2 regions of the Mesorhizobium sp. B1-1-7 genome follow, and region 2 is predicted to be linked to the other one. Evidence: riboswitches for the same ligand, from Rfam matches in the RefSeq annotation. Region 2 holds a riboswitch; the other holds the start of a gene.

Region 1 (14,426 bases), on a different contig from region 2:
ATCAACCGGGTCGCCGACAAGGTGACGGTCATCCGTGACGGACGCACCATCGAGACGCTGGCCAAGAAAGATATCAGCGAAGATCGTATCATCACCTCGATGGTCGGCCGTTCGCTCGATGACCGCTATCCGCCGCGCGAGCCCAAGATCGGCGAAGTCGTGTTCGAGGTGAAGAACTGGTCGGTCTATCACCCGCTCCATGCCGAACGGCAGGTGATCAAGGGCATCGACATCAATGTGCGCAAGGGCGAGGTGGTCGGCATTGCCGGGCTGATGGGCGCCGGGCGCACCGAATTCGCCATGAGCCTTTTCGGCCGCTCCTATGGCCGCCGCATCACCGGCGAGGTGCTGCTCAAGGGCAAGCCGGTCGATGTCTCCTCGGTAAGCAAGGCGGTCCAACACGGCATTGCCTACGTCACCGAGGACCGCAAGACATACGGTCTCAACCTCATCGACCATATCAAGCACAACATAACGCTTGCCAATCTCGGCGGCGTGTCGCGCCACAGCGTCATTGACGACATGCGCGAGCTCGCCGTTGCCAACGACTATCGCAAGAAGACCAATATCCGTGCGTCCAGTGTCTATCAGTTGACCGGCAACCTTTCCGGTGGCAACCAGCAGAAGGTGGTGCTGTCGAAATGGCTGTTCGCCGACCCTGACGTGCTGATCCTCGACGAACCGACGCGCGGCATCGACGTCGGTGCCAAATACGAAATCTACACGATCATCGCGCGGCTTGCCTCGGAAGGTAAGGCGATCGTGGTCATCTCGTCGGAAATGCCGGAATTGCTCGGGATTACCGACCGCATCTACGTCATGAACGAAGGACGCATCGTGGGCGAAATGCCCGCGGCGGACGCGAGCCAGGAAAAAATAATGCGCGCCATCGTCCGGGGAGAAGGAAAAGCAGCATGAGCACCGATAGCGCCCCCGCCCCACAGGGCAACATCGCCGAAGAACAGCGTCCACGCATCGCCGTGTCGGCGCTGGCGACGAACTTACGCGAATACGGCCTGATTATCGCGCTGATCGTCATCATGCTGTTCTTCCAGTTCACCACCTCGGGAACGCTGTTCAAGCCGGTCAACCTCAGCAACCTGGTGCAGCAGAACTCGTTCATCATCGTGATGGCGCTTGGCATGCTGCTGGTCATCGTATCGGGCTATATCGACCTCAGCGTCGGGTCGGTCGCCGGTTTCATCGGCGCGCTGGCGGCAAACATGATGGTTATCTGGCAGCTCGGACCGCTCAGCAATCCGCTGGTGGTTTCGATCATCTGCCTGATCGTGGGCGGCCTGATCGGCGCGGCGCAAGGCTATTGGATCGCCTATCACCGGATACCGAGCTTCATCGTCACGCTGGCCGGCATGCTGATCTTCCGCGGCATCTGCCAGGCGCTGCTGGGTGGCGGCTCCTCGGTGGGACCACTGCCGGGCGACTTCAAAATGCTCAGCTCCGGCTTCATCCCGGACGTGATCGGTCCGCTGACGCTTGTCCCGCCGGTAGTGAACGCGGCCGGCAAGACCATCCTGGGCAGCGGCGTGACCCTGCACATGACGACGGTCGTGCTCGGCCTGATCGCCGTGCTGGCCTATGCCTATTTCGGGGTGAGGACGCGGCGCAAGCGCGAACGCCACGGCTACGAGGCCGAGCCCTTCCCGCTGTTCGTCATCAAGACGCTGGTCGCCAGCGCGCTGGCGCTGTTCCTGGTCTATGAGTTCGCCAGCTACCGGGGCCTGCCGGTGGTGCTGCTCGTCATGGGCGTGCTGATCACGCTGTTCGTCTTCGTCACCAAGCGCATGACCATCGGCCGCCGCATCTACGCGATGGGCGGCAATCCCAAGGCGGCGCAGCTGTCGGGCATCAACACCGAGCGGCTGACTTTGCTGGTGTTCATCAATATGGGCGTGCTGTCGGCGCTCGGCGGCCTGATCATCGCGGCACGCCTCGGCCAGGCCGTGCCGGCGGCAGGCCTGGGCAGCGAGCTCGACGTCATCGCCGCCGTCTTCATCGGCGGCGCCTCGGCGATGGGCGGCGTCGGCCAGGTCATCGGCGCCGTGGTCGGCGGCTTCATCATGGGCGTGATGAACAACGGCATGTCGATCATGGGCGTCAATGTTGACTGGCAGCAGGTGGTCAAAGGCCTGGTGCTGCTCGGCGCCGTGATCTTCGACGTCTACAACAAGAACAAGGCCTGACACGAGCAATTCCAGGAAAGGCGCGTCGCGGTTTTCCCACAGGAATTGCGTAGGAACAAAAATACTGGGAGCGGGTCGAACCGCTCCAGCAAGGGCAACGAGGAAGGCATACGGGTCACATCGCGGCGCTGCCGGCAACCCGCCGGCATGAAGAAGTTCCCTCCAGGAACCAGGCCCCGCGAGCGCAATCCGAACGGAGAATTTCACCCGTGGCACGGACGACGTTCCGGCCGCGCTTGGGAAGGTTTGCCGCACCGGCAGCCATGCCAAGACACATGAGAGAGGATTGATCATGCTGATCTCGCAGATTCTCGACGACGCCGAGACCATTCGTGTCGTTGCCCGCAGCGGCGGCAAGACCCGGATCATCAACGGGGCGCGCAGCGTCTATTCGCTGGCGATGGAGGCTGCCCGCACCGGCGTCGGCCTCGTCGCGCTGATCGAGCGCAAGGGACTTGGCGAGACGGTCGATATCGACGCCGCCTACAAGAAGGGGCGGCTCCTGTCGCCGATCAATCACCCCGATCCGGCGCACCTGCATCTGACCGGCACCGGGCTGACCCATCTCGGTTCGGCCGCGACGCGCGATTCCATGCACAAGAAGCTCAGCACCGACGGTGAGGAGCAGCTCACCGATTCCATGAAGATGTTCCGCATGGGCCTGGAAGGCGGCAAGCCCGCGAAAGGCCAGACCGGCGTGCAGCCGGAATGGTTCTACAAGGGCAACGGCACGATGGCCGTGGCGCCGGGTGCCGCGCTGCTGTCACCGGCCTTCGCCAAGGACGCCGGCGAGGAACCCGAGGTGGCAGGCATCTATGTCATCGGCGACGATGGTGCCCCGTTCCGCGTCGGCTTCACGCTGTCGAACGAGTTTTCCGACCACGTGACCGAGCGCGTCAACTATCTCTTCCTCGCCCATTCCAAGCTGCGCAACGCCTCCTTCGGACCCGAGATCCTGATCGGAGACCTGCCATCGGACATCCGCGGCACGTCACGTATCGTACGCGACGGCAAGACGCTGTGGGAAAAGCCGTTCCTGTCGGGCGAAGCGAACATGTCGCATACCATCGGCAATCTCGAACATCACCACTTCAAATACTCGGCCTTCCGTCAGCCGGGCGACGTGCATGTGCACATGTTCGGCACGGCGACGCTGTCCTTCGCCGACGGCATCAAGACCGAGGCCGGCGACGTGTTCGAGATCGAGGCCGGGGATTTCGGCCTGCCGCTGCGCAACCCGCTCGAGATTGAGCAGCCGGTGAAGGTGGCGGTCAAGGCTTTGTGATGGAGTGATCTTCCCCCTTGTGGGGGAGATGGCCGGCAGGCCAGAGGGGGCGCTGTCCCGCCAGCGTCTCAATCGAAACAATTCTGCCTTCAGGCTATTCCCGGCATTTTGAAGAAAGGCCGCGATCCTTCGCGCCCCCCTCTGCCCTGCCGGGCATCTCCCCCACGAGGGGGGAGATTGGCAGCCTCAATCCCTCAATAGATATCAAAGTCGAAATATTTGGCCTGGATCTTCTTGTAGGTGCCGTCGGCGACGATGGCGTCGATGGCCGCGTTGAGCTTGTCGCGCAGTGCGGTGTCGTCGAGGCGCACGGCGATGCCGGCTTGCGTCTCCGTACCCGTGACGTCTCCAATCATCTTGCAGCAGCCGTCGCTCGCCTTCTTCATCCAGTCCATCAGCACAAACTTGTCCGAGATCACAGCGTCAAGCCGGCCGTTCTGCAGGTCGGTGATCGCTTCCTCCTGGGTCGGGTAGAGTTTTGCCTCCGCGCCTGCCTTGCCATAGACGTCCTGGTCATAGGTGGCCTGCGTGGTCGCAGCCTGGGCGCCGACCGTCTTGCCGGCAAGTGCCGCCGGTTCGGTGGAGGCGATGTCGCTGTCCTTCAAGGCGACCAGGGCGAGCGGCGTCGTATAATATTTGTTGGTGAAGGCGACCTGCTTCTTGCGCTCTTCGGTGATGCTCATCGAGGCGATGATGGCGTCGAACTTCTTGGCCTGCAGGGCGGGGATGATGCCATCCCAGTCCTGGGTGACGATTTCGCACTCGACCTTCATCTGCGCGCACAGCGCATTGGCGATGTCGATGTCGAAGCCGACAACCTTGCCGTCAGAGGTGATGGTGTTGAACGGCGGATAGGCGCCCTCGGTGCCGATTTTCAATTTCTCGGCAGCCTGCGCCGACAGAGAGCCCGCCGCCATCGCCAACATGACAGCGCCTGCCGCCGATAGGATCCATTTTGAAATCTGCATTTTTGTTCCCCTTGAGCGCCGCATCCCGGCAACCGACAAGCCAGCCAAGCATGATGTGCCAGCGCAGGCAAGTATTTTGCCTGGCGGTAGTCAGAGCTCAGCCCGCAGGGCGGAAATGCTTGGACAGCTTCAGGCCCTGCGCCTGGTAGTTGGAGCCGAGATCGATGCCGTAGAGCGCCTGCGGCCGCTTCAGCATGTGCTCGTAGACCAGCCGGCCGACGATCTGGCCATGGTCGAGGATGAACGGCACTTCGTGGCTGCGCACTTCGAGCACCGCCCGGCTGCCGGTGCCGCCGGACGCCGAATGGCCGAAGCCCGGATCGAAGAAGCCAGCATAGTGAACACGGAATTCACCGACGAGCGGATCGAAGGGCGTCATCTCGGCTGCATAGAGGGGCGGCACATGCACCGCTTCCTGGCTGACGAGGATGTAGAATTCGTCGGGATCGAGCACCAGTTCGCCGGCGCCGCTCTTGTGGATCGGCTCCCAGAAGTCGACGACATCCTGCGCGGCGCGCTTGTCGACGTCGACCAGACCGGTGTGATGCTTGCCGCGATAGCCGACCAGGCCATCCTTGTCGCCGTTGAGGTCGATCGACAGTGCGATGCCGCCGCCGGAAATGTTCGGTGGTTCGGTGGCGACCAGCATCTCGGCACGGTGCAGCTCATGCAATTCGGCTTCCGAGAGCAGCGCATTGCCGGTGCGGAAGCGGATCTGCGACAGGCGCGAGCCGGTGCGCGCGACGATCGGGAAGGTGCGCGGGCTGACTTCCAGATAGAGCGGACCGTTGTAGCCGGCGGCGATTTTGTCGAACTCGTGGCCACGGTCGGTCATCACACGTGTAAAGATATCGAGCCGGCCGGTCGAGCTCTTCGGGTTGGCCGAGGCCGAAATGTCCGCCGGCAGCGCCAGGCTTTCGAGCAGCGGCACGATATAGACGCAGCCGGTTTCCAGCACAGCGCCTTCGGCAAGATTGATCTCGTGCAGCTTCAGGCGATCGAGCTTTTCCGAAACCGTGTGGTTGGGGCCGGGCAGGAAGGAAGCCCGCACCCGCCAGGCCTTGTCGCCGAGCCTGAGATCGAGGCTCGCCGGCTGGATTTGGTCGGCATCGAGCGAGCGCGGCGACTTCAGCGCGCCGGACTGGAACAGCGCCGCAATGTCCTGATCGGGAAGAATGCCTGTCTGCCGCAAGGCTGCGCTCCTGGCCGACGATTTTCTTGTCGCACAAACCTCTTAATGAAGCCGGCAATTGACGCAAGCGTGGGACGGGTCTAAAGGGTCGTTATCCCGTGGTGATTTGGCCGGTCGGCTTGCAGCCACGTTAAACAAGTCGCTAAAGGACCGTTGGCCGCAAGGCCGTATGGACCGGTTGCGACTTTCGCGGCCGGTTTTTTTGTGTCTGGAACAAAGCAATGAGCAACAAGAAGCGCGACTGGAAGCCACAGACAGCCCTCGTTCATGGCGGAACCCTGCGTTCCCAATTCGGCGAGACGTCGGAAGCAATGTACCTCACCCAAGGCTATGTCTACGAGACGGCGCAGGCGGCGGAGGCCCGTTTCAAGGGCGAGGAACCAGGCTTCATCTATTCGCGCTACGCCAATCCGACCGTCGACATGTTCGAAAAGCGCATGTGCGCGCTGGAAGGCGCCGAGGATGCGCGCGCCACGGCGTCGGGCATGGCGGCGGTGACGGCGGCGCTCTTGTGCAGCGTCAAGGCCGGCGACCATATCGTGGCGGCGCGCGCGCTGTTCGGCTCCTGCCGCTGGGTGGTCGAGACGCTGGCGCCGCGATACGGCATCGAAGCGACGCTGGTCGACGGCACCGATATCGCCGACTGGGAAAAGGCGGTGAGGCCCAACACCAAGCTGTTCTTCCTGGAAAGCCCGACCAACCCGACGCTGGAAGTGGTCGACATATCAGCCGTCGCGGCGCTTGCCAATTCGATCGGTGCGCGGCTTGTCGTCGACAATGTCTTCGCCACGCCGCTGCAGCAGAAGCCGCTGCAGCTCGGCGCCCACATCGTCGTCTATTCGGCCACCAAGCACATCGACGGCCAGGGGCGCTGCCTGGGCGGCGTGATCCTGTCGGACAAGAAGTGGATCGACGAGAACCTGCATGACTATTTCCGCCACACCGGCCCCAGCCTGTCGCCGTTCAATGCCTGGACGCTGCTGAAGGGACTGGAGACGCTGCCGGTGCGCGTGCGCCAGCAGACGGAAAGTGCCGGCAGGATCGCCGATTTCCTCGCCGAGCAGCCGCAGATCGCCCGCGTCATCTATCCCGGCCGTGCCGACCACCCGCAGGCTGATATCGTCAAGAAGCAGATGTCGGGCGGCTCGACGCTGATCTGCCTCGACGTCAAGGGTGGCAAGCAGGCGGCCTTCGCCTTGCAGAACGCGCTCGACATCGTGCTGATCTCGAACAATCTCGGCGATGCCAAGAGCCTGATCACCCATCCGGCGACGACGACGCATAAGAATTTGAGCGACGAGGCCCGCGCCGAACTCGGCATCGGGCCAGGTACGCTCAGGCTGTCGGTCGGCCTGGAGGATACCGACGACCTTCTGAAAGACATCGCGCAGGCGTTGAGGGCAGCCAAATAGGGAAGACAGTCCGGTAGGTCCGTCGAGCAGGCGCGATCAGGCGCTCGACGGCGTCTCTTCCAGTTCGGCCGCCTTGGTGCGGATGGTCATCGCATTGCCGCGCCAGTCGACGGCGCCGCCGAGCCAGCCACGCGTCCACATCGCCGGCAGGAGCAGGTCGCGCACCATGATCGCCGCGACCATGCGCGGCGACAGGTACCAGCCCTTGGACCAGGCCAGGGCGCACTCCGGAAGATAGAAGGCCGCCAACACGGCAAGCGCGGTCGCCCAGAGGCTGAAGCCGGCGCTCGCCGCCGCGACCAGCGCAAGCGCCAGCGGCACCACAGCGCCAGTCAGGACTTCGGGCGCGAAGAACAGCGGGAAGGTGACACGGCGCAGGCGCGCCCAGCGGGCCTGGCGCGACCAGATCTCGCCAAGCGTGCGCCGGCCAAGCGGCTGCTCGAAGGGCGAAGCGACGAGATTGACGCGCAGGCCAAGGCCGTTCACCAGCTTGGTCGCGGCGGCGTCCTCGGCGATCTCGGCCGCCAGCGCGCGAATGCCGCCATTGGCGTCCAGCATCGGCTTATTCCACAGCATGCTCTTGCCCTGGGCGAAGCCGAGGCCGAGCGCCTCGCCGGCATATTGCCAGCGGGCCTGCAGCGTGTTGAGGAAGGCGCATTCGACATCGGCCCAAAAACCGTCGGGACGCGAGCCGATCGGCGTCGAGCAGACAAGACCGGTATCCGCCCGCCACGCCGCCATCAAATGCTGGATGTAGTCCCTGGGCATCAGCACGTTGGAGTCTGCAAGAACGACCCAGTTGTGGCGCGCCGCTTCCCAGCCTTTGACGCAGTTGTTGAGTTTGGGATTGGCGCTGACGCGGTCGTCGCCGATCAAAAGCCGGGCCGGCACTTTGGGAAACCGGGCAATCGCCCTGTTTATCAGTTTGACGACCGGATCGTCGGCATGGGCGACGCAGAAGATCAGCTCGTAGCGCGGCCAGTCGAGCGAGAAGGCGCGTTCCAGTGTCTCGTGCGTGAACGGCTCGACACCACGCGATGGCACGACAATCGACACCGGCTGCGATTTGCCGCCCGGCGGGGCGATCATGGTTCGCCGCTTCAGCTGCGATGCGGCAAGCGAAATGCTGGCGGCGTTTGAGAGGATGAGAGCAGTCGAAAGCGAGGCGGCTATGAGAGCGAGTTCCATCGAGATCTGGTCACTCCAGAAAAGACGGCCGGCTTTATGGCCGTTTTCAACAGTTCGACAGAGCGTCGAGTCGCCCGCTTGGCGCACACCACCATTGTCCTGTGTCACTTAAATGACATTCTTTGCCGGCACCTGCGTTTCAAGACCAGGCGCGACAAGACGCGCATGTTGACCTGCTCGCCGGGAGCGCCGAAATTACCGGATCTTTTGGAGCCGCTCATGTATAGCGCCGTCACGCGCAACATCGAAGTGCAGGTCAGGCCGTTCTATCTCGAGGACCGCTCGGATCCTTCGGAGAACCGCTATGTCTGGGGCTATCAGATAACGATCGACAACCAGTCGGACGAGTTCGTGCAGCTTGTGTCGCGTTATTGGCACATCACCGACGGCACCGGCCGGGTCGAGGAAGTGAGTGGGCCGGGCGTCGTCGGCGACCAGCCCGAACTCAATCCCGGCGACAGCTATCAGTATACGTCCGGCTGCCCGCTCTCGACGCCATCAGGGATCATGGTCGGCCGCTACACGATGCGCAACAAGCGCGGCGAGACCTTCGACATCGCCATCCCGGCATTTTCGCTCGACCTGCCGGGGACCAGGCGGACGGTGAATTAGCGTCTTTCTCCCCGTCCTGCGGGGAGAAAGACGCTTCCTTCATTGCGCCGCGAATTCCGCCGGGTCGAAGTCATATTGCTTCGAGCAGAACTCGCAGGCGACGTGGATGCCGCCATCCTCGGTGCTGTCCTTGATCTCCTGCGCGGAAAAACCCTCGAGGATGCCGCGGATCTTGTCGCGCGAGCATGAGCACTGGTCGGCGACGGGAACGCCGCCGAAGACGCGCACGCCATGCTCATGGAACAGGCGATAGAGCAGCCGTTCGGCGCCGATCGTCGGATCGATGAGTTCGGTCGGCTCGATGGTGCCGAGCAGCGCCAGCAATTCCTGCCAGGAATTGTCGGCCGGATCATGGATCTCCTCGCGCGGATCGCCATCGCCGCCGGGCAGGTCCGGAACGCGCATGCGCTCGGGCGATTGCGGCAGGAATTGCGCCAGGATGCCGCCGGCACGCCACTGCTCGCGCGCGCCGCCAGGGCCGGGCGTCAACAGCTTGGCCACCGACAGCCTGATATCGGTCGGGATCTGTTCCGACTGGCGGAAATAGGTGCGCGCGGCGTCTTCCAGCGTTTCGCCGTCGAGCTGAACGATGCCCTGGTAGCGCTGCGTGTGGGCGCCCTGGTCGATGGTCAGCGCCAGAACGCCGCTGCCGAGCAGCGTCTGCTGCGATGTCTCGCCGGCCGCGACCAAAGCCTCGAGCCGATCGGCGTCGAAGCGCGCATAGGCACGCAGCGCCGAGGGCGTGGAGAAGTCCGCCACCAGCATGTCGACCGGCCCATCGGTGCGGGTCTGCAGGATGAACTTGCCCTCGAACTTGAGCGAAGTGCCGAGCAGCACCGTCAGCACACAGGCTTCCGCCAGCAGGCGCGCGACCGGCTCGGGATAATCGTGGCGGCTCAGGATGGCGTCGAGCATCGGCCCGAGCTGGACCGTGCGGCCACGCACGTCGAGCGGGCCGACCTCGAAGGGCACGACGTGATCGTCGCCGGCGTAGCCGAACTCGCCGAGTTTGGGGTGGTGTTCAGTCACTTGATACGTTTCCAACATGACAAAGCTCCGGGGCAAGGCCATGCCGTCCTCTCGGGAGCATGCGTCCAAACGCGCTTGATTTGCGTGATGCGGCGCAGATAGGCATCGCGCCCCCGCAGATCAAGCGCCCAGACACTTCAAGCACCGAGACACTTCAAGCGCCAAGACACCAGGCAAGCACGGCCTTCTGGGCGTGGAGCCTGTTCTCGGCCTCGTCGAAGACCACCGAATGCGGGCCGTCGATGACTTCGTCGGTCACTTCCTCGCCGCGATGAGCAGGCAGGCAGTGCATGAACAATGCGTCGGGATTCGCCCTGGCCATCAGCTTGGCATTGACCTGATAGGGCGAGAACACGTTGTGGCCACGGGCGCGATGCTCCTGCCCCATCGACACCCAGCAATCGGTGACGATGCAGTCGGCCTGGTCGACGGCCTCCTCGGGCGAGCGGGTGAAGTGCAGCTTGCCGCCATTCGCCTGCGACCAGTCGATATGCTTCTGCGCCGGCTCGCTGCCTTCGGGCACGGCGACGTTAAGGTTGAAGCGGAACCGCGCCGACGCCTCGAGCAGCGAATGCAGCACATTGTTGCCGTCGCCGGTCCAGGCAATGGTCTTGCCGGCAACCGGACCGCGATGCTCCTCGAAGGTCATGATGTCGGCCATCAGCTGGCAGGGATGGGTATCGTCGGTCAGCCCGTTGATGACCGGAATGGTGGCGTTCTCGGTCAGCTCCAGCAGCCGTTCGTGCGAGGTGGTGCGGATCATGATGGCGTCGACATAACGCGACAGCACCTTGGCGGTGTCGGCGATGGTCTCGGAGCGGCCGAGCTGCATCTCGGTGCCGGTCAGCATGATGGTCTCGCCGCCAAGCTGGCGCATGCCGACGTCGAAGGACACCCGCGTGCGCGTCGACGGCTTGTCAAAGATCATGGCCAGCACCTTGCCTTCGAGCGGCTTCGAGCGCTCGCCGGCCTTGAGGCGCTCCTTGCGCGCCACCGCATCGGTCAGCATGAAGCGCAAATCGCCTTCGGAAACGGCGGAAAGATCGGTGAAGTGGCGAAGTGACATCGGCAACGGTTCCGGGATTTACTTCGCGGCGGCGGAGGCGATCGCCTCCACCAGGCCCTTGGCGCCGGCGCGGATGCGATCGAGCGCATCGTGGATCTCGCTATCGGTGACTGTGAGCGGCGGCAGCAGGCGGATGACGTTGTCGCCGGCCGGAACCGCCAGCAGGTGCTGGTCGCGCAAGGCCATGTTCACCTTGGCATTGGGCATGGCGCATTTGAGGCCGAGCATCAGCCCGGTGCCCCTGATGTCCTCGATGACCTCGGGAAATTCGTCGGCAACGGCGGCAAGTCCCTGCTTTATCAGCAGCGCCTTGCGCTGGACGTCCTCGAGGAAGCCCTCTTCGAGCACAACATCGAGTACGGCGTTGCCGACCGCCATGGCCAGCGGGTTGCCGCCGAAGGTGGTGCCGTGCACACCGGCGGTCATGCCGACGGCCGCTTCGTCGGTGGCAAGGCAGGCGCCCATCGGGAAGCCGCCGCCAATGCCCTTGGCAATGGCCATGATGTCGGGCGTGACGCCTGACCATTCATGCGCGAACAGCTTGCCGGTGCGGCCGATGCCGCACTGGACCTCGTCATAGATCAGCAGCAGGTCGTGCTGGTCGCAAAGCTGGCGCAGCCGCTTCAGCGATTGCGCAGGCACCGGGCGGATGCCGCCCTCGCCCTGCACCGGCTCGATCAGGATCGCGGCGGTCTCCGGGGTGATCGCCTTTTCGGCGGCATCGATGTCGTCGAAGCCGACCTGGTCGAAGCCTTCGACCTTGGGTCCGAACCCCTCGAGGTATTTGTACTGGCCACCGGCCGCGATGGTCGCCAGCGTGCGGCCGTGGAAAGCACCCTCGAAGGTGATGGTGCGGAAGCGCTCGGGATGGCCCTTGACAAAGTGGTAGCGCCGCGCCGTCTTGATCGCGCATTCCAGCGCCTCGGCGCCGGAGTTGGTGAAGAACACCTTGTCGGCGAAGGTGGCATCGGCCAGCCGCTCGCCAAGCCGGCTCTGCCCGGGAATCTCGTAAAGATTGGAAACGTGCCAGAGCTTGGCTGCCTGCTCGGTGAGGGCCGCGACCAGGTGCGGATGGCCGTGGCCAAGCGAATTGACTGCGATGCCGCCGGCGAAATCGAGATATCGCTCTCCCTTGTCGGTAACCAGCCAGGAGCCTTCCCCATGGTCGAAAGCCAGGGGTGCGCGAGAAAAGGTCTCGAAAAGCGCCGAACCGCTCATTATATGCTTCTCCGGTGCCGGAAAATCAAAAAAGCCGCCAAAGCGGCGGCCTTTGCGGCTTATCGTGTTTTTCGGCCATGAAGTCAACGAAAACGTCGCGTAGTGGCACGCGGCAAGCCCCCTGACAGGACGCCGGCTCATAAGAGAGCGGCAAGTTGGGGAAAACCGAAAAAACCGATTCGTGTTGCACTTGGGACTCTTGTCACCGAGTCAGCGCATAGAGTAGTTGTAGTCGAGAAATAACTAGATTTCGTGCGGCGGACCTAATCACCAGATATATGTGGTGTCTGCCCCAGCAGTGGTGCTGGGTCGGGAGTGGATTCTGATTGCCGCACGGTTAGCAGGAGCGCGGTCTCATGAACTGGACTGACGAGCGGGTCGAACTTCTCAGAAAACTGTGGTCGGAGGGTCTGAGCGCAAGCCAGATTGCTGCGCAGCTCGGAGGGGTCAGCCGCAATGCGGTCATCGGCAAGGTGCACCGGCTGAAACTGTCGGGCCGCGGGCGCGCAACTGCGGCGCCGGCACGCCAGAAGAAGACGGCGCAGGGATCGACCGTTCAGAAATCGGTGGCGCGGGCCGCAAGCGCATCACGTCACGTCACGACATCGATCGGCGCCACGGCCTTGCAGACCCAGTTCGACGCCGAACCGGTGGCGCGGCACTACATCCGGCCGGTCGAGAACGTCGTGGTACCGATCTCACGGCATCTGCAGCTCGTCGAGCTGACCGAGCGCACCTGCAAGTGGCCGAACGGCGATCCGCTTTCGGAAGACTTCAATTTCTGCGGCAACGAAGCCGCCGAAACCGGCCCTTACTGCAAATACCACGCCCGCGTCGCGTTCCAGCCGGCGGCGGAGCGGAGGCGCAATCGCTGAATAGCGAATAGCGAATAGCGGCGAACTAGGCTTTAGCGAAGAGGCAAGTCTGTTGTCCCTATTCGCTACTCGCTATTCCCTATTCGCTCTCTTCACAGCCACCCGTTCTTGCGAAACCGCCAGTACAGGACCGCGCAGATCAGCGCGATGGTGGCCAGTACCATCGGATAGCCATATTCCATCCTCAGTTCCGGCATGTCGGTGAAGTTCATGCCGTAGATGCCGGCGAAGGCGGTCGGCACGGCCAGGATGGCCGCCCATGAGGCGAGTTTCTTCGAGATCGCCGTTTCCTGGCTCTGACCGACCAGCAGGCTCGCCTCGAAGGCGAAAGCCAGCACCTCGCGCAGACTGTCGATCTTTTCCTGGACGGTCCGGATGTGGTCGGTCACGTCGCGGAACAGCGGGTGCATGGCGGAATGGATCTGCGGCAGGTCGGCACTGGTCAGCCGGCGGCAGACTTCCACCAGCGGCAGCGCTGCATTGCGCAGGCGCAAGAGATCGCGGCGCAGCATATAGAGGCGCTCGATGTCGGGGCCGGTCATCGGCTTCAAAAGGACCTTGTCCTCGATCGCCTCGACCTCGTCCTCGATCTGCTCGAGCACCGGCATGTAGTTGTCGACGATGAAATCGAGAATGGCATAGAGGACGAAATCCTCGCCCTTGGCCAGCGAATGCGGGCAGCTTTCCCAGTGCTGGCGCACGGCGGCATAGGACGTCGAAGGCCCGTGCCTGACGCTGACGATGTAGCCCGAGCCGACGAACAGATGCGTCTCGCCGAAGGTGACACGTCCTTCGATCAGCTGCGCGGTGCGGGCGACGATGAACAGCGCATCGCCATACTGTTCGATCTTGGGCCGCTGATGCGGATGTTCGGCATCCTCGATCGCCAGTTCGTGCAGATGAAATTGCGCCTGGACACGCGACAGGAGCTCCCGGTCGGGTTCAAGCAGCCCGATCCAGACGACGTGTCCCGACTTCTTGGCCCACTCGCCGGCTTCCTCGATCGGGATGTCGGCAATGCGACGCCCGGCGGTGTAGACGCCGGAGGCGATGATGCCTGACTGCGGCGGCGCGGGCTTGAACTCCCGGACATATTCCATCGCTGCCTCCCGAAAGCATTGCCTTCACTGGGGAACCAACCCGTCTGGCATCGGGATAGTTTAGCGCAATATGATCAAGCGTTCGAGCAAAAGTGCATTCACGTCGCCGACAGTGGCGGTGAAAGGCCGATCTTGTCCGTCTTGTCGCCCTTCGGCCGGTCCGCGGGCATCTGGTCGCCGGTGACGATGTAGTAGATGGTCTCGGCGATGTTGGTGGCGTGGTCGCCGATGCGCTCGATGTTCTTGGCGCAGAACAGGAGATGCGTGCAGGGCGTTATGT
Region 2 (14,426 bases):
GTTTGCCTGCCATCTGCTGCTGGAACAAACGGTGCTGCCTGACGGTGCCGGCCAGTGGCTCGCCGTGCTCGGCCTTGGCTTGATGCCGGTGGGCGCGGCCTTCTACGCCTGGGACATCGGCGTCAAGCGCGGCAACATCCAGGTGCTGGGCGCCGCGAGCTATGCGGCGCCGCTACTGTCGACGCTGGTGCTGGTCGCGGCGGGTGTCGCCGAACCGTCGCTGCGCATCCTGGCCGCTTGCGTGCTCATCACCGGCGGCGCTGCCTTGGCGGCAAAATCGCTGTTCCTGCGCAAGCCGGCAGCAGCCCAAAGCGAGGCCGAGGCATCCGAAACCGGAGCCCGGGCATCCGAAACCGGAGCCGGGGCGTCCGAAACCGGAGCCGGGGCATCCGAAACCGGAGCCCGGGCATGACGATGCCGTTTGCCGGCGGCATCGACGCCAATGCCAATGCGACGCTGATCTTTTCGCTGGTGGCGGCGGTCATCTACGCCTTCACGCTCGGCATGCCACCGTCGCTCGCCCGCTCGGCGGCAAAGACGCTCGCCGTGGCAATGCTCGCCGTGCTTTCGGCGCTGCAAGGCGGCCCGCTGCTGCTGGCAGCTGCCCTTGCGCTGAGCGCCGTCGGCGACGCCTTCCTGTCGCGCGACGGCGAGAAGGCGTTTCTGGGCGGGCTGGCGAGCTTTCTCATCGCCCACATCGTCTATGTCGCGTTGTTCTTGCGCAGTGGCGACGGATTGGGCGTTCTCGGCGCCGAATCCTGGCGCGGCGCGATCGCGCTGGCGATGGCGGTATTCGTGATCGTCATGCTGGCGGCGTTATGGCGCCGGGTCGGCCCAGGCCTGCGCATTCCGATCGTTATCTATGTCGTGGCGATCCTGGCGATGGGCCTGTCGGCGCTGACGACGAGCAGCGCCTGGGTAATCGGCGGCGCCGTGCTGTTCATGGCATCGGATGCTTTGCTCGCCACCGAGAAATTCCTGGTCGCCGCCATCTCGCCGCATCGCGCCTGGATGCGCTTGGCGGTGTGGGTGCTGTACTACGCCGCCCAGCTCGCGATCACGTTGGGCTTCCTGCTGGGATAGGCTGCCAGCCCGGCGCGGCCAGTTCGAAGGCGGCGAAATCGAACCCTGGCGCCACGGTGCAGCCGACCAGCGTCCATTCGCCCAGGCTGCGCGCCGATTGCCAGCAGCCCGCCGGCACGACGATCTGCGGCCGTTCACCCGCCGTGAGTTCGATGCCGAGCACCTGCTCGACGACGGCACTGCCTTCTTCCCACATCGACAATGCCAGCGGCGCGCCGGCATAAAAATGCCAGACCTCGGCGGCGTCCTTGACCCGGTGCCAAGCCGAGACCTGGTGCTGTTCCAGCAGGAAATATATGGCGGTCGAATGGCCGCGCGCGCCGCCGGCGTCGTCGCGAAAGGTCTCGGCGTACCAGCCGCCTTCCGGATGCGGTTTCAGGCCGAGCGTTGCGATGATTTCCGCGGAGCTGGTCATGCTAGCGCGGCGCTCAGAAGTTGTCCTTGCGCTTGCGGATCTCGGCGAACACCTCGGCATCCCCGGCCTTTTCCATGCCCAGATGCTTGCGGATTGCCGGATCGTGCCAGCGCAGGAAGGGATTGGTCGACAGTTCCTCGCCGATCGTCGTCGGCAGGGTCGGCTTGTTGTCGGCCCGCAGTGCCTCGATCCTGGCGGCGCGCTCCCTCAATGCCGAGTTGGTCGGGTCGACGGTCAGCGCGAAACGCGCGTTGGCGAGGGTGTATTCGTGGCCGCAGTAGATGACCGTGGCGGCGGGAAGTGCCGCAAGCTTCTTCAGCGAGCCATACATCACCGGCGGCTTGCACTCGAACAGCCGACCGCAGCCCAGAGCGAACAGGGTGTCGGCGGTGAACGCAACTTTCGATGCCGGCAGGTGATAGGAGACATGGCCGGCGGTGTGGCCGGGGGTCGCGATCACCTCGATGCGTTCCTCGCCGAGATGCAGGACCGAGCCCTCTTCGACGGTTTCGTCGATGCCGGGGATCTTGGCCTTTTCCGCTTCCGGGCCGACGATGCGCAGCTTGAAGCGTTCCTTCAACGCCAGATTGGCCTCGACGTGATCCATGTGGTGGTGCGTGGTCAGGATCATCGTCGGCGTCCAGCCGGTGCGCTTGACCGCGGCCAGGATCGGCGCTTCCTCGGGCGCATCGATGATCGCGGTCTGGCCGCTTTCGGGGTCATGCACCAGCACGCCGAAATTGTCGCTGCGGCACATGAACTGTTCGATTTCGACCGGCATTGCATCTCTCCATCTGTCGCCGCAGACATAGGGCGCCAGCGTGCGGATGTCATCCCGGGGATGACAACTGTCACTCCCGGGGATGACAACTGTCACTCCCGGAGATGACAAGTGTCACTCCCGGAGATGACGGGTATCACTCCCGGAGATGACAAGTGTCACTCCAGGGATGTGGCGGTCGCCTCGGGCCTTTGTTGAATCCGGCCGATATCACGGCTACATCCCTGACATGCATTCCGACATCGTCGATCTTCGCTCCTTCTATTCGACAACGCTCGGCCGGTTCGCCGAGCACTCGATCACCATGGCGCTGTCGTCGATATGGGCCACTGTCCCGAATGAGCGGCTGGTCGGCCTCGGCTACACATTGCCCTGGCTGGAGCGGTTCGGCTCCGATGCCGAGCGGGTCTTTGCCTTCATGCCGGCGACGCAGGGCGCCGTCGTCTGGCCGACGACAGGGCCGACGGCGACGGCCCTGGTTTTCGACGAGGAACTGCCGCTGGTCGATTCCTGCATCGACCGCATGCTGCTCGTCCATTCGCTCGAACATGTCGAGAATCCGCGCGAGACGCTGAACGAGATCTGGCGGGTGCTGTCGCCCGCGGGGCGCGTCGTCATCGTCGTGCCGAACCGGCGCGGTGTCTGGGCGCGTTTCGAGCATACGCCGTTCGGCAATGGACGGCCGTTCTCGCGCGGGCAGCTCACGGAACTGTTGCGCGAGGCGAATTTCACGCCGGCGGCCTGGTCGGATGCGCTGTTCTTCCCGCCGTCACGGCGGCGCTTCATGATGCGCTTCCACAATGTGCTGGAGCGCGCCGGCCGGCGGCTATGGCCGATCTTTTCCGGCGTCATCGTCGTCGAGGCGCAGAAACGGCTCTATCAAGGCGTGCCGGTGGCGCAGCGCGCGTCTCGCCGCGTCTTCGTGCCGGTGCTGTCGCCGCATGGCGCGACACGGCTCGGCCGCCGGGCCGAGGCCACTGCATCGCCCTCTCAGGTGAAACCTTCGTGATCACGGCGGAAATTTGCATCGTGCGGCATTTCCCAACCTATCTGTCGTGGTGAATTCGCAGCCAGATTGATATGCGAATGCCGCTTGTTCTCTTCATCCGGTTTCAGCACCGCTTCTGAACGTTAGGAACCTCCGATATGGCTGATCAACCGGAAAAGGGCGCCACGGTCCAGCTCGTTGCCGTCGAAGCCAGCAGCCTGCGCGACCAGGTGGCGACGATCAGACTGGCGCTGGTGGGGTCGCCGGTTCGCAAATGGTTGCTGTGGACGTCTGTCGGCATCATGGCCGTCATCATCGCGACGTCGATCGGCCAGGTCCTGCTCAACCGCTGGAACCAGCCCTTCTACGACGCGCTCGCGCGCCGCGACATGGCCGCCTTCGTGCATCAGCTCGTCGTCTTTGCGATGATCGCCGGCGGACTGCTGGTGCTCAATATCGGCCAGACCTGGCTCAACCAGATGATCCGGCTGAAGCTGCGCGAGGCGCTGACGCTGGACCTGATCGACCAGTGGATGCGGCCGGCGCGCGCCTTCAGGCTCGCCAATGCCGGCGCCATCGGCGTCAATCCCGACCAGCGCATGCAGCAGGATGCCGCGCATCTCTCGGACCTGTCGACCGATCTCGGCGTCGGTCTCTTACAGTCGCTGATCCTGCTGGTGTCCTTCGTCGGTGTGCTGTGGCAATTGTCGTCGGGCTTCGTCTTTCACGTCAACGGCTGGTCGCTGGCCATACCGGGCTACATGGTCTGGGCGGCCTTCCTCTATGCCGGCACCGCTTCCTGGCTGAGCTGGCTGGTCGGACGGCCGCTGATCCGCCTCAACAGCGACCGCTACACACGAGAGGCGGAGCTGCGGTCCTCGATGGTGCGCGTCAACGAGAATGTCGATGCCATCGCGCTTTACCATGGCGAAGCCGATGCCAGGCGACGGCTCGAACTCGACCTCGGCACGGTGCTGGGCGCCATGCGGCGCATCTATACCGCCCAGATCAACCTGTCCTGGGTGACCGACACCTATGGCTGGATCACGGTGGTGGCGCCGATCCTGGTTGCCTCACCGGTCTATTTCTCGGGCGATATCAGCTTTGGCGGGCTGATGATGGCGGTCGGTGCCTTCAACCAGGTCCATTCTTCGTTGCGATGGTTCATCAACAACATCGGCAGCATCGCCGACTGGCGCGCCACGCTGATGCGCGTCGCCGACTTCCGCATCGCGCTCTATGAAACCGATGTGCTGCACGACACCGAAAAGCGTATCGCCTTCGATCAAAATGCCAATGGCAGCCTGACGTTCGAGAAGCTCCAAGTGGCCTCGCCGGAAGGCTGCACCAAACTCTCCGACCAGCATGTCGAAATCCGCCCCGGCGAGCGCGTCATGATCACCGGCGAACCAGGTGCCGGCAAGACGCTGTTCTTCCGCGCCATTGCCGGGCTTTGGCCCTGGGGCAGCGGAAAGATCGGCCTGCCGGCTGGAGAAACCCTCATCTTCGTGCCGCGTGTCCCGTACTTGCCGGCCGGCACGTTGCGCGAGGTGCTCAACCACGCGAACGGGCATGCGCCGGCGAGTGATGCCGAGATTTCGGCTGTATTGGCCGAGGTCGGTCTTGAACGGCTGTCGGGGTCGCTCGACCGTGTCGGGCGCTGGGACCATGAGCTGGGCGATGACGAACAGCGCTTGCTGGGCGTCGCCAGGCTCGCCTTGCGGCAGCCGAAATGGGTGATCATCGACGAAGCGATGGACGCATTCGACGGTCCGTCGCTGCGGCGGGTGCTGGCAATGCTGGAAAAGCACCTGAAGGGAGCCGCGATCATCAACATCGGGCGCGGCCAGCACAACAACCAATTCTTTCCGCGCGGCTTGACGATCGTCAAGGATCCCGACGCGCCGGCGCTGAAGCCTGTCCATGTCAGGGCCGGCGCGATCGAACCGCCGCCGGTAGCGGCTCATCGCAAAAAATAGGCGTTTTCTCCGGTTGCGAGCGCAAAACCTTATTTTGCCGTGATCGCAATGGAAGATTTCCTGCAGAAACAACCTGGCATTGGCCATGCTTGATGCACTGCGCCTGCTTGCTTGCCTTGCCTGCGCCCAGGCAACTCCCGTCGGCTCGCCACCGGAGGCATCGGCCGTCGACGTCGAGCTGGTGCTGGCGGTCGACATCTCCTTGTCGATGGATGAGACGGAGTTCGCCCTGCAACGCGCCGGCTATGTCGAAGCGCTGCGGCATCCCGACTTCATCCAGGCTGTCCGTTCCGGCAATACAGGCCGTATCGCGATTGCCTATTTCGAATGGGCCGGCACGGTGCGCGATGACGCGGTCATCGGCTGGCAGGTCATCGACGGCGCCGAGAGCGCCAACCGCTTTGCCGACAAGGTCGCGGCGCGCCCGTTCCGGAGTTTTCGCGGCACCTCGATTTCGACCGCGCTTGCCTTCGGAGCCGGGCTGTTCGACAGGACGGATTTCGCCGGCGAACGCAGCGTCATCGACATATCGGGCGACGGTCCCAACAATATCGGGCCGCCGGTCACCGCCACGCGCGATGCGGCCGTTGCCAAAGGCATAATCATCAACGGTCTGCCGATCCTGATCAAGCCGTCGCCGACCTTCAGCCATCTCGACCGGTATTATGCGCAGTGCGTGACCGGCGGGCCTGGTTCCTTCGTGCTGCCGATTTATGCGTCCGCGGAGTTCTCGACGGCGATCCGGCGCAAGCTGATCCTCGAAGTGAGCGGCATTCAGGACAAGGCCAAGGTCACCCCCATCGAGACGGATGCACCGATCGACTGCCTGCAAGGCGAGCGGGACAGGCGGTTCCTGTCTGATCCGTATTTCCCGGAACTCGACCGGTAGATCGTCGGCCGCGCCGGCGCCGCAGCAAATTAGTCGCGAACTTCATCGTAGAGATCGCGACGCCAACGCCGGCCATGGACGTAGCCATTGATCAGTTCCGGCAATGAATAGCCAAGCGCTTCCGACGAGCGGTTAGCCATGTAGCCTGCGAAGGCCTCAGGTATCCGACCTTTGAGAAGATCGGCGATGATCTGCCGCGTGATCATGAACGGCGGGACGTGAGGGTAGCAGCGGGCGATATGCGGGTGTTTGCCCATCAGGTCCGCATAGGCTTCGACGTAACCCGCCCTGCGGCCAGAAATCGAATTCTGCGAACTATGTTTCGTCCAGTCGATATCCTTGGACAATTGCGCGCCGAAGCGTCTTGCCAGGCGCAGCAACAATTCCCGATCCTGCATCCGGGTGATGTCGCTGTCGTAGCCGCCGATCGCCAGCAAGGCGTCGCGACGGGCCGTTATCGCAGAGCCGGCGACGAAGGCCGTCTGTGCCACCACCGCTCGCTCCAGCATTGATGGGCTCAGAAAAGCAGTCCGGTTGACGCTGTTGGTGGCTCGGTTTCCCTTCAGGGAAACGTATGAAGAGAGCAGCACCTGAAGCGCCGGATTGTCATCAAACCATTTCAAGGTCCGTTCGACCCGATGCGGCAAGTAGACGTCGTCCGAATCAAGGAAGGTCACCACCGGCGCCCGCGCCCGCTCGATGCCAGCATTCCTGGCGGCGTTGGCGCCCCGCCATTTCGCGCCGACATAGATCAGCCGAGGATCGCGAATACGGGCCAGCGCCGCCTCCGTACCATCGGTGGAGCCGTCGTCGACGACGATATGCTCAAGCCTAGGCATGCTCTGGGAAAGCACGCTTTCGACGGCGCGCAACACTTTGTCGCGTCGATTGTGGGTCGGCGTGATGACCGTGATGAGGGGAGAGCGCTCCGTTTTCGCGGTCATGGCGCGTCAGCCGCTTCCAGCGCAAATGTGCGCTTCCTGTCCGGTCTTTCGATCTTCAGGATGGTCGAATGGATCGGGCTTCCCCCTCCGTGACTCCTCGGTCGTGTTCGGCGTGAAGCTATAAAAAACAGCGGCCCCTGTCACGCGTCGTGCAACGGTACAATCGCGCGCGAGACGACGAATTGGTGCGGCGCGCGGTTCAAATGCAACACCGTCGCCCCCAGTCTTCCCGTGAATCAGTCTTCCGCGAATCAGTCTTCCCGGGAATCAATCTTGCGAAGATGGCCAAACCCGGAGCGGAATTGCATGCATTCCTTTACGTCAGACGTAATCGCATCGCCGCGGGAGCTTGGGCAGATTGTCCTAGAGACGGAGCATGATCCGAAGGCCGCTTCACACTTTTCGGCATCATGCTCTAGCGAGGCCTGCTGATCGGCTTCGATCCGAAGGGAGTAAGATCATGACCGCCTACGCCGTTGCTCATATGCGCCAAGCCACAATGGGTCCGCAGATTGTCGAATATCTGCACAAGATCGATGCCACGCTGGAGCCCTTCGGTGGCCGATTCCTGGTCCATGGCGGCGATGTCGAGGTGATAGAGAACGACTGGCAGGGTCACCTCATCGTCATCGAATTCCCCGACAGGGAGCATGTGCGCGGCTGGTACAATTCGCCGGCCTATCAGGCGATCCTCGCCCTGCGGACCGACAATTCGCAATCCGACGTCGTCTTCGTCGACGGTGTCGAACATCCGCACAAGGCCACCGACGTCCTGGACTAGATGCGTGGTGCCTTATCGTTTCAGCAGGAACACCGCCTGCTGGCCGAAGAAGTTCCAGAACCACCACGGCATCGACAGGCCGATCTTCTGACCGTTGGCATCGAGCGCGGTTGCCTTTTCCACCGTCGCGCCGAGCTCTTCGCACAGATTGACGAAGTCGCGGATGGTGCAGAAGTGGATGTTGGGCGTGTCGTACCAGGAATAGGGCAGGTCCGAGGTCACCGGCATGCGGCCCTTGACGAACAGCGATAGCCGCACACGCCAGTGGCCGAAATTGGGGAAGGACACGATCGCCCGGTTGCCGATCCGGAGCAATTCGTCGAGCACCAGCTTCGGGTTGCGGGTGGCCTGCAAGGTCTGCGACAGGACGACGAAGTCAAAACCCTTGTCGGGATAGAATTCGAGATCCTTGTCGGCATCGCCCTGGATGACCGAGAGGCCGCGCGCCACGCATTCGTTGACGCCACGCTGCGACAGTTCAAGACCGCGGCCGTCGACCTGCTTGGTGTCCTGCAGCAGTTCGAGCAGCGAACCGTCGCCCGAACCGACGTCGAGCACCCGCGACTGCGGCGGGATCAGGTTGGCGACGACCTCGAGGTCGACGCGCTGGTTGCCGTTGACGCTCATGATGTCGCCCCTTGCCTGGCGCATGACCCCGATCCGAACAGTCTACAACTGTTCGGGGTCATGCGCTGACGCCTGGCACATGATCCCGATCCGAAAAGTCTGCAACTTTTCGGGGTCATGCGCTGACGCCTGGCACATGATCTCGATCCGGAAAGTCTGCAACTTTTCGGGGTCATGCGCTGAGCCCTCTCGCCCTTGCCGCCGAGCCGATGAAGCCGTTGATGGCGGCGAACAGTTCCGGTTCGTCGAGCAGGAAGGCGTCGTGGCCGCGATCGGTCTCGATCTCGACGAAGGATACCGAGGCGCCGGCGGCGTTGAGCGCATGCACGATCGAGCGGCTTTCTTCGGTCGGAAACAGCCAGTCGCTGGTGAAGGACACCAGGCAGAACCGGGTCTTGGTGCCGGCAAAGGCGTCCGCCAACCGGCCGCCATGGTCGGCGGCGAGGTCGAAATAGTCCATCGACCGCGTCATGTAGAGATAGGAATTGGCGTCGAAGCGGTCGACGAAGGTCATGCCCTGGTGTCGCAGATAGCTCTCGATCTGGAAGTCTGCGTCGAAGCCAAAGGTCAGTGCTTCGCGATCCTGTAGGTTGCGGCCGAATTTCCGGTGCAGGGCGGCTTCCGACAGATAGGTGATGTGGGCGGCCATGCGCGCCACCGCCAGGCCCTTTTCCGGACGCTTGCCGTGCTCGAAATATTTGCCGCCATGCCAGTCCGGGTCGGCCATGACGGCTTGCCGGCCGACCTCGTGGAAGGCGATGTTCTGCGAGGAATGGCGCGCGCCAGTGGCGATCGGCAGCGCCGAGAAGACGCGCTCGGGATAGCTCGATGCCCATTCCAGCACCTGCATGCCGCCCATCGAGCCGCCGAGCACGCAGAATAGCTTCTCGATGCCGAAATGGTCGATCAGCATCTGCTGCGCGCGCACCATGTCGCGGATGGTGATGATGGGCAGATCGAGCCCGTAGGGCTTGCCGGTGGCTGGGTTGGTCGATGCCGGGCCGGTCGAACCTAGGCAGCCGCCGATGACGTTGGAGCAGATGACGAAGAAACGGTTGGTGTCGATGATCCGGCCCGGGCCGATCAGGACTTCCCACCAGCCCGGCTTGCCGGTCACCGGATTGGTGCTGGCGACATGCTGGTCGCCGGTCAGCGCATGGCAGACGAGGATGGCGTTGGAGCGGGCATCATTCAGCGTGCCATAGGTCTGGTAAGCGATCTGGAACGGCGACAGCAGCGTGCCGGCGTCGAGCTTGAGCGGCTTGTCGGACCCGAAACGCAACAGCGGGCTCGACGGATTGTCGAACTCGTTGTTGGTCTTTCCTGCGCGCAGAGCGGCCATCAATTCTCTCTTGTTGCACCGTGCTTTTCGCGGAAATCGCTGCCGATCTCCGCGCCGCCGATGCGTTCGTCCGGCCGGCCGCGGACAACAAAAAACCGGCATTGCCTTCGCAAAGCCGGTTACGTCACGCAAACGGCCCTTTAGCGAATTGTTTAACGTGGCTGCAAGCCGACCGGCCAAATCACCACGGAACTGTCGCTGTCCTTCTAGAACTCGCCTGGCTCGCCGTCAATGCCGATCCCGGGCCGGTCCTGGGCCGGTCACTGGGCCGGCAGTTGAGCCGGTTGCTGGACCGGCCGCCGGCACCAATGGCGCCTCTCGACATTGCGGGCCATGGCTTGTATTTCCGCAGCGGCTTCCGGGTGGAGGCGGTTTCGACGGATTTTGCAAAAAATGAACCAGACACCGGATCGGGCACGTCCAACGCCGCGCGCGGGCATTATGGACATAGACGCCTACGTGCCCGGCAAGAGCACGGCGCCGGCCGGGGTCGCCAAGGTCTACAAGCTGTCGTCGAACGAGAACCCGCTCGGTCCGTCGCCGAAGGCGATCGAGGCCGCGCGGGAGGTTGCGGGAAAGCTCGACGTCTACCCCGATGGCACGGCGAGGCGGCTGCGCGAGGCGATCGCCGAGGTGCATGGCCTCAACCCGCAGAACATCATCTGCTCCAACGGTTCCGACGAGATCCTTGGCCTGCTGGCGCAGACCTACCTCGCGCCGGGCGATGAGGCCCTGTTCACCGAACACGCCTTCATGGTCTACAAAATCTACATCCAGTCGGCAGGTGCCGTGCCGATCGCGGTCAAGGAGACCGACGAGCGCGCCGACATCGATGCGATACTGGCCGCAATTACGCCGCGCACGAAGATCGTGTTCCTCGCCAATCCGAACAATCCGACCGGCACCTATGTGCCGTTCCAGGAGGTGCGCCGGCTGCATGCCGGCCTGCCGCGCAATGTGCTTCTGGTGCTCGACGCGGCCTATGCCGAATATGTCCGGCGCAACGACTACGAGGCGGGCATCGAGCTGGTCGGCAGCACCGAGAACGTGGTGATGACGCGCACCTTCTCCAAGATCGGCCTCGGCGGGGCGCGGCTCGGCTGGATGTACGGGCCGATGCACATCGTCGATGCGATCAACCGCGTGCGCGGCCCTTTCAACGTCAATGCGACTGCGATCGAGGCCGGCATCGCGGCGATCCGAGACCGTGCCCATGTCGAGCGCAGCGTGGCGCATAACGAGACCTGGCTCGCCTGGCTGAGCCAGGAGATGACCGGACTTGGGCTGCGGGTGACGCCCAGCGTCGGCAATTTCATCCTCATCCATTTTCCCGACGACCAGAAGCATTCCGCGGCGGCGGCCGACGACTACCTGACGGCGCGCGGCTATATTTTGCGGCGCGTTTCCGGCTACGGCTTTCCCAACGCGCTGCGCATGACCGTCGGCACCGAAGAGGCCAATCGCGGCGTTGTCGCCGCGCTTACGACATTCCTGAAAAGCTAGAACGCCTGAAAAGCTGGAACGCCCAGAGCTGGAAACACCATGACATCACCGATGTTTGAAAAGATCGCGCTGGTCGGCATCGGCCTGATCGGCTCGTCGCTGGCCCGTGTCATTCGCCGCGAGGGTCTTGCCAGCCATGTCGCCATCTCGACCCGCAGCGCCGCGACGCTGGCGCGAGCTGAAGAGCTTGGGCTCGGCTCCTCCTACACCACGGATGCGAAGGAAGCGGTGCGTGATGCCGACCTGGTCATCGTTTCGGTGCCAGTCGGCTCGTCCGGCACGGTGGCGCAGGAAATCGCGCCGGCGCTGAAGAAGGGGGCGATCCTCACCGATGTCGGCTCGACCAAGGCCTCTGTCATCGCGCAGATGCAGCCGCATGTGCCTGATGGCGTCCACTTCATTCCCGGACACCCGCTGGCCGGTACCGAAAAATCGGGGCCGGACGCCGGGTTTGCCGACCTGTTCGACAATCGCTGGTGCATCTTCACGCCGCTGCCGGATACCGATCCGGACGCAATGGAGAAGCTATCGGAATTCTGGCGCCGCTGCGGCGCCAACATCGACACGATGGACCCCCAGCATCACGACATGACGCTGGCCATCGTCTCGCATTTGCCGCACATCATCGCCTACAACATCGTCGGTACCGCCGACGATCTGGAATCGGTGACCAAGACGGAAGTAATCAAATATTCCGCCTCCGGTTTTCGCGACTTCACGCGCCTCGCCGCCTCCGACCCGACCATGTGGCGGGACGTCTGCCTGCACAACAAGGACGCCATTCTCGAAATGCTGGCGCGGTTCTCGGAAGATTTGGCGTTCCTGCAGCGGGCGATCCGCTGGGGCGACGGCGACAAGCTCTTCGACCTGTTCACCCGCACGCGCGCCGTGCGCCGCTCGATCATCGAGGCCGGCCAGGATATCGACGCGCCCGATTTCGGCCGCCAGGCGGTCGAGCATCCCGCAAAAAGCTAAGCCTGTTCAGGCCAGGTCGCGGCGACCATCGCCAGTGTCTCGGCCCGGTTTGGCGCGCCGAGCCTGCCGCCGAAGCGCAGGCATTTGAGCGCGGCGGCGGCACTGGCAAAGCGCAAGGCCTGCTCGGCTGGCATGGCTTCCGCCAGCCCGACGGCAAAGGCGCCGTGAAAGACATCGCCGGCGGCCAGCGTGTCGACCGCCTTTATTCTCGGCGTCTCGACATGGCGGATGCCTCTGCTCGCACGATCGGACCACCATGTTCCGGACGCACCGGCGGTCACCGCGACAAAGGCATCGGTGCGGGAGGCAAGGTCGGCGCAAGCGGTCTCCAGATCCAGCGCCTGGCCGCAAATGATGCGGACCGCCGGCTCGGAGGCGACGATGTGCGAGGCCAGCGGCAACAACTGCTCCAGTACCGCCAGCGGCGCTGTATCGGCATCGAGGATGGCCGGACGGCCGGCGGCGCGGGCGGCCTTCAGGGCAAGTGCCGCCGCGCCCGGCCAGCGCACGTCGGCCAGCACGGCATCGAAGGCGGAGAGGTCGGCGACCGGCAACGCTTCGGGATCGGCCTGGGCCTTGCTGTCGTAGAACGGCACGATGATGCGCTCGCCATGCGCGTCGACCAGGATCGAAGCCAGCGCCGAACGGGCGCCGCTGACGCGGCGGACATGGGTGCAATCGACGCCCTCCGCCTCGATCCCGGCAATCAGCTGATCGCCGACGTGATCGTCGCCGGCGCTCGCCCACAGCGACACTTCCGCGCCGAGGCGATGCGCGGCGCAGGCAGCGCTCGTGGCCATGCCGGAGGCGATCTGGACGCCGTCGGATGCGATGAATTTTCCTTGATGCGCGGGGAGGGTGTCGACCCGAAGAATGGTATCGAGCGTCAGCGCGCCGACGCTCAGAAGCTTTGCCGGTCTGTCCATGCCGAAATGCTTAATTGAGAGGCTTGAGCTTGCCCAGCGGAATGAAGCCGAGGGAGGCCTTGCCCTTGACGACCTTCAGCGGCATCGACGGTTCGCTGCCGAGCATGGCGAGTGCGGCGAAACCCTGTTCGATCGCGTTCTTCTGCTCGGGTATGGCGCCGGCCAGAATGGTTGCCACGGCCTTGGGATCCTTGATCCTGATCATCAGATCGGCATTGACCAGGCCTTCGGCATCGACCGACAGCGGCCCGGAAAGGGTGACGCGCGCTGTCCCCGACGACAAATCGAGGTTGCGGATCTCGATGCTCTGGCCGCGCAGGCTTTTCACCTGCGTGCCGACCAGCGCAACGCCGTTGTTCAGCGTGACGTCGCCGCTTGCATCGAGCGCCGGCAGCACGCGGCCACCGATCGCGTCGGCGTCGATCTCCAGATCGCCAAAGCTGCCGGCATAGTCGAGATCCCCGCCATTCGGCTGCAATTGGCCTGATGCCTTGCCGGCGCTGAACAGTTCGACAGGGTCGGTGTCGTCGGCCGGATCGGTCTGGCCCGACAGGCCTTCGGCCTGCAGCGATATGCGGTGCGGCAGCGGATACCACAATTTGACATTGGCCTGCAGGTTGTCCCAGTCGATCCACAGCGGCATCATGCCCGGGACGGAAGTCCTGAGCGGACCGCGCAGACTGGCGACCGGCGACAAGGGCTGGACGATCTGGGCGACGGCATTGAAGGAGCCGGCGGAGGCGGCAATGTTCTTGGCATCGTCCTCGTAGGCGAGATTGTCGCAGGAGACCGTGAAGTTCAGGGGATAGCCGCTGACCTGGAGATTGGCGCAACCGGCCTCGATGCCGCTCTTGTTGAGCGTGGCAACCGCCTTGTCGGCCTCGGTCCTGACCCTGTTGGCCAGATAGAACCAGCCGGCGCTGTAGATGGCGAACAGCACAACGATAAACGCCACAAGCCAGAACAGGCCGCGGCGGGATTTTGGTTGGCGTTCGTCACTTGACGTCATGCTTTGGCTCTCATTAACGCAATGGGTATCGTGGACGGACCTTCGATTCCGACAACACCAGGTAGATATTGACGAATAGGTAGACGGGGACGGACGGAAAAAACACCGGTTTCCGGTGCGGCATTGTCATTCTTTTTGCAATCAGGCGCGGCGATATGGGCGATTTTTGGGTGTTTGGCTATGG

Evidence for each region. Region 2 has a riboswitch for S-adenosylmethionine ahead of FJ978_RS18525 (homoserine O-acetyltransferase). Riboswitches for the same ligand answer to the same signal wherever they lie in the genome.
Region 1: it holds a riboswitch for S-adenosylmethionine, as region 2 does, so the genes downstream of both, FJ978_RS02660 (O-succinylhomoserine sulfhydrylase) here and FJ978_RS18525 (homoserine O-acetyltransferase) in region 2, are expected to answer to the same signal.

Annotation. Positions count from the first base shown of each region.
Region 1 is NZ_VFWQ01000002.1:4,700-19,125, forward strand. It holds gene mmsA (multiple monosaccharide ABC transporter ATP-binding protein) at 1-918, shown strand, start outside; gene mmsB (multiple monosaccharide ABC transporter permease) at 915-2,201, shown strand; gene araD1 (AraD1 family protein) at 2,494-3,486, shown strand; gene FJ978_RS02650 (ABC transporter substrate-binding protein) at 3,681-4,454, opposite strand; gene FJ978_RS02655 (2'-deoxycytidine 5'-triphosphate deaminase) at 4,552-5,646, opposite strand; SAM riboswitch at 5,735-5,812, shown strand; gene FJ978_RS02660 (O-succinylhomoserine sulfhydrylase) at 5,868-7,058, shown strand; gene FJ978_RS02665 (ceramide glucosyltransferase) at 7,095-8,246, opposite strand; gene apaG (Co2+/Mg2+ efflux protein ApaG) at 8,466-8,858, shown strand; gene FJ978_RS02675 (Hsp33 family molecular chaperone) at 8,898-9,929, opposite strand; gene argF (ornithine carbamoyltransferase) at 10,042-10,953, opposite strand; gene FJ978_RS02685 (aspartate aminotransferase family protein) at 10,972-12,171, opposite strand; gene FJ978_RS02690 (GcrA family cell cycle regulator) at 12,528-13,046, shown strand; gene FJ978_RS02695 (magnesium and cobalt transport protein CorA) at 13,139-14,146, opposite strand; gene phoU (phosphate signaling complex protein PhoU) at 14,245-14,426, opposite strand, start outside.
Region 2 is NZ_VFWQ01000010.1:103,732-118,157, reverse strand. It holds gene FJ978_RS18575 (EamA family transporter) at 1-412, shown strand, start outside; gene FJ978_RS18570 (lysoplasmalogenase) at 409-1,083, shown strand; gene FJ978_RS18565 (cupin domain-containing protein) at 1,058-1,498, opposite strand; gene gloB (hydroxyacylglutathione hydrolase) at 1,512-2,279, opposite strand; gene FJ978_RS18555 (methyltransferase domain-containing protein) at 2,509-3,288, shown strand; gene FJ978_RS18550 (ABC transporter ATP-binding protein/permease) at 3,426-5,246, shown strand; gene FJ978_RS18545 (DUF1194 domain-containing protein) at 5,332-6,135, shown strand; gene FJ978_RS18540 (glycosyltransferase family 2 protein) at 6,165-7,079, opposite strand; gene FJ978_RS18535 (DUF1330 domain-containing protein) at 7,540-7,860, shown strand; gene metW (methionine biosynthesis protein MetW) at 7,873-8,487, opposite strand; gene FJ978_RS18525 (homoserine O-acetyltransferase) at 8,660-9,829, opposite strand; SAM riboswitch at 9,950-10,027, opposite strand; gene hisC (histidinol-phosphate transaminase) at 10,223-11,332, shown strand; gene FJ978_RS18515 (prephenate/arogenate dehydrogenase family protein) at 11,372-12,307, shown strand; gene FJ978_RS18510 (sugar kinase) at 12,304-13,233, opposite strand; gene FJ978_RS18505 (DUF2125 domain-containing protein) at 13,244-14,242, opposite strand; gene FJ978_RS18500 (gamma-glutamylcyclotransferase) at 14,398-14,426, shown strand, end outside.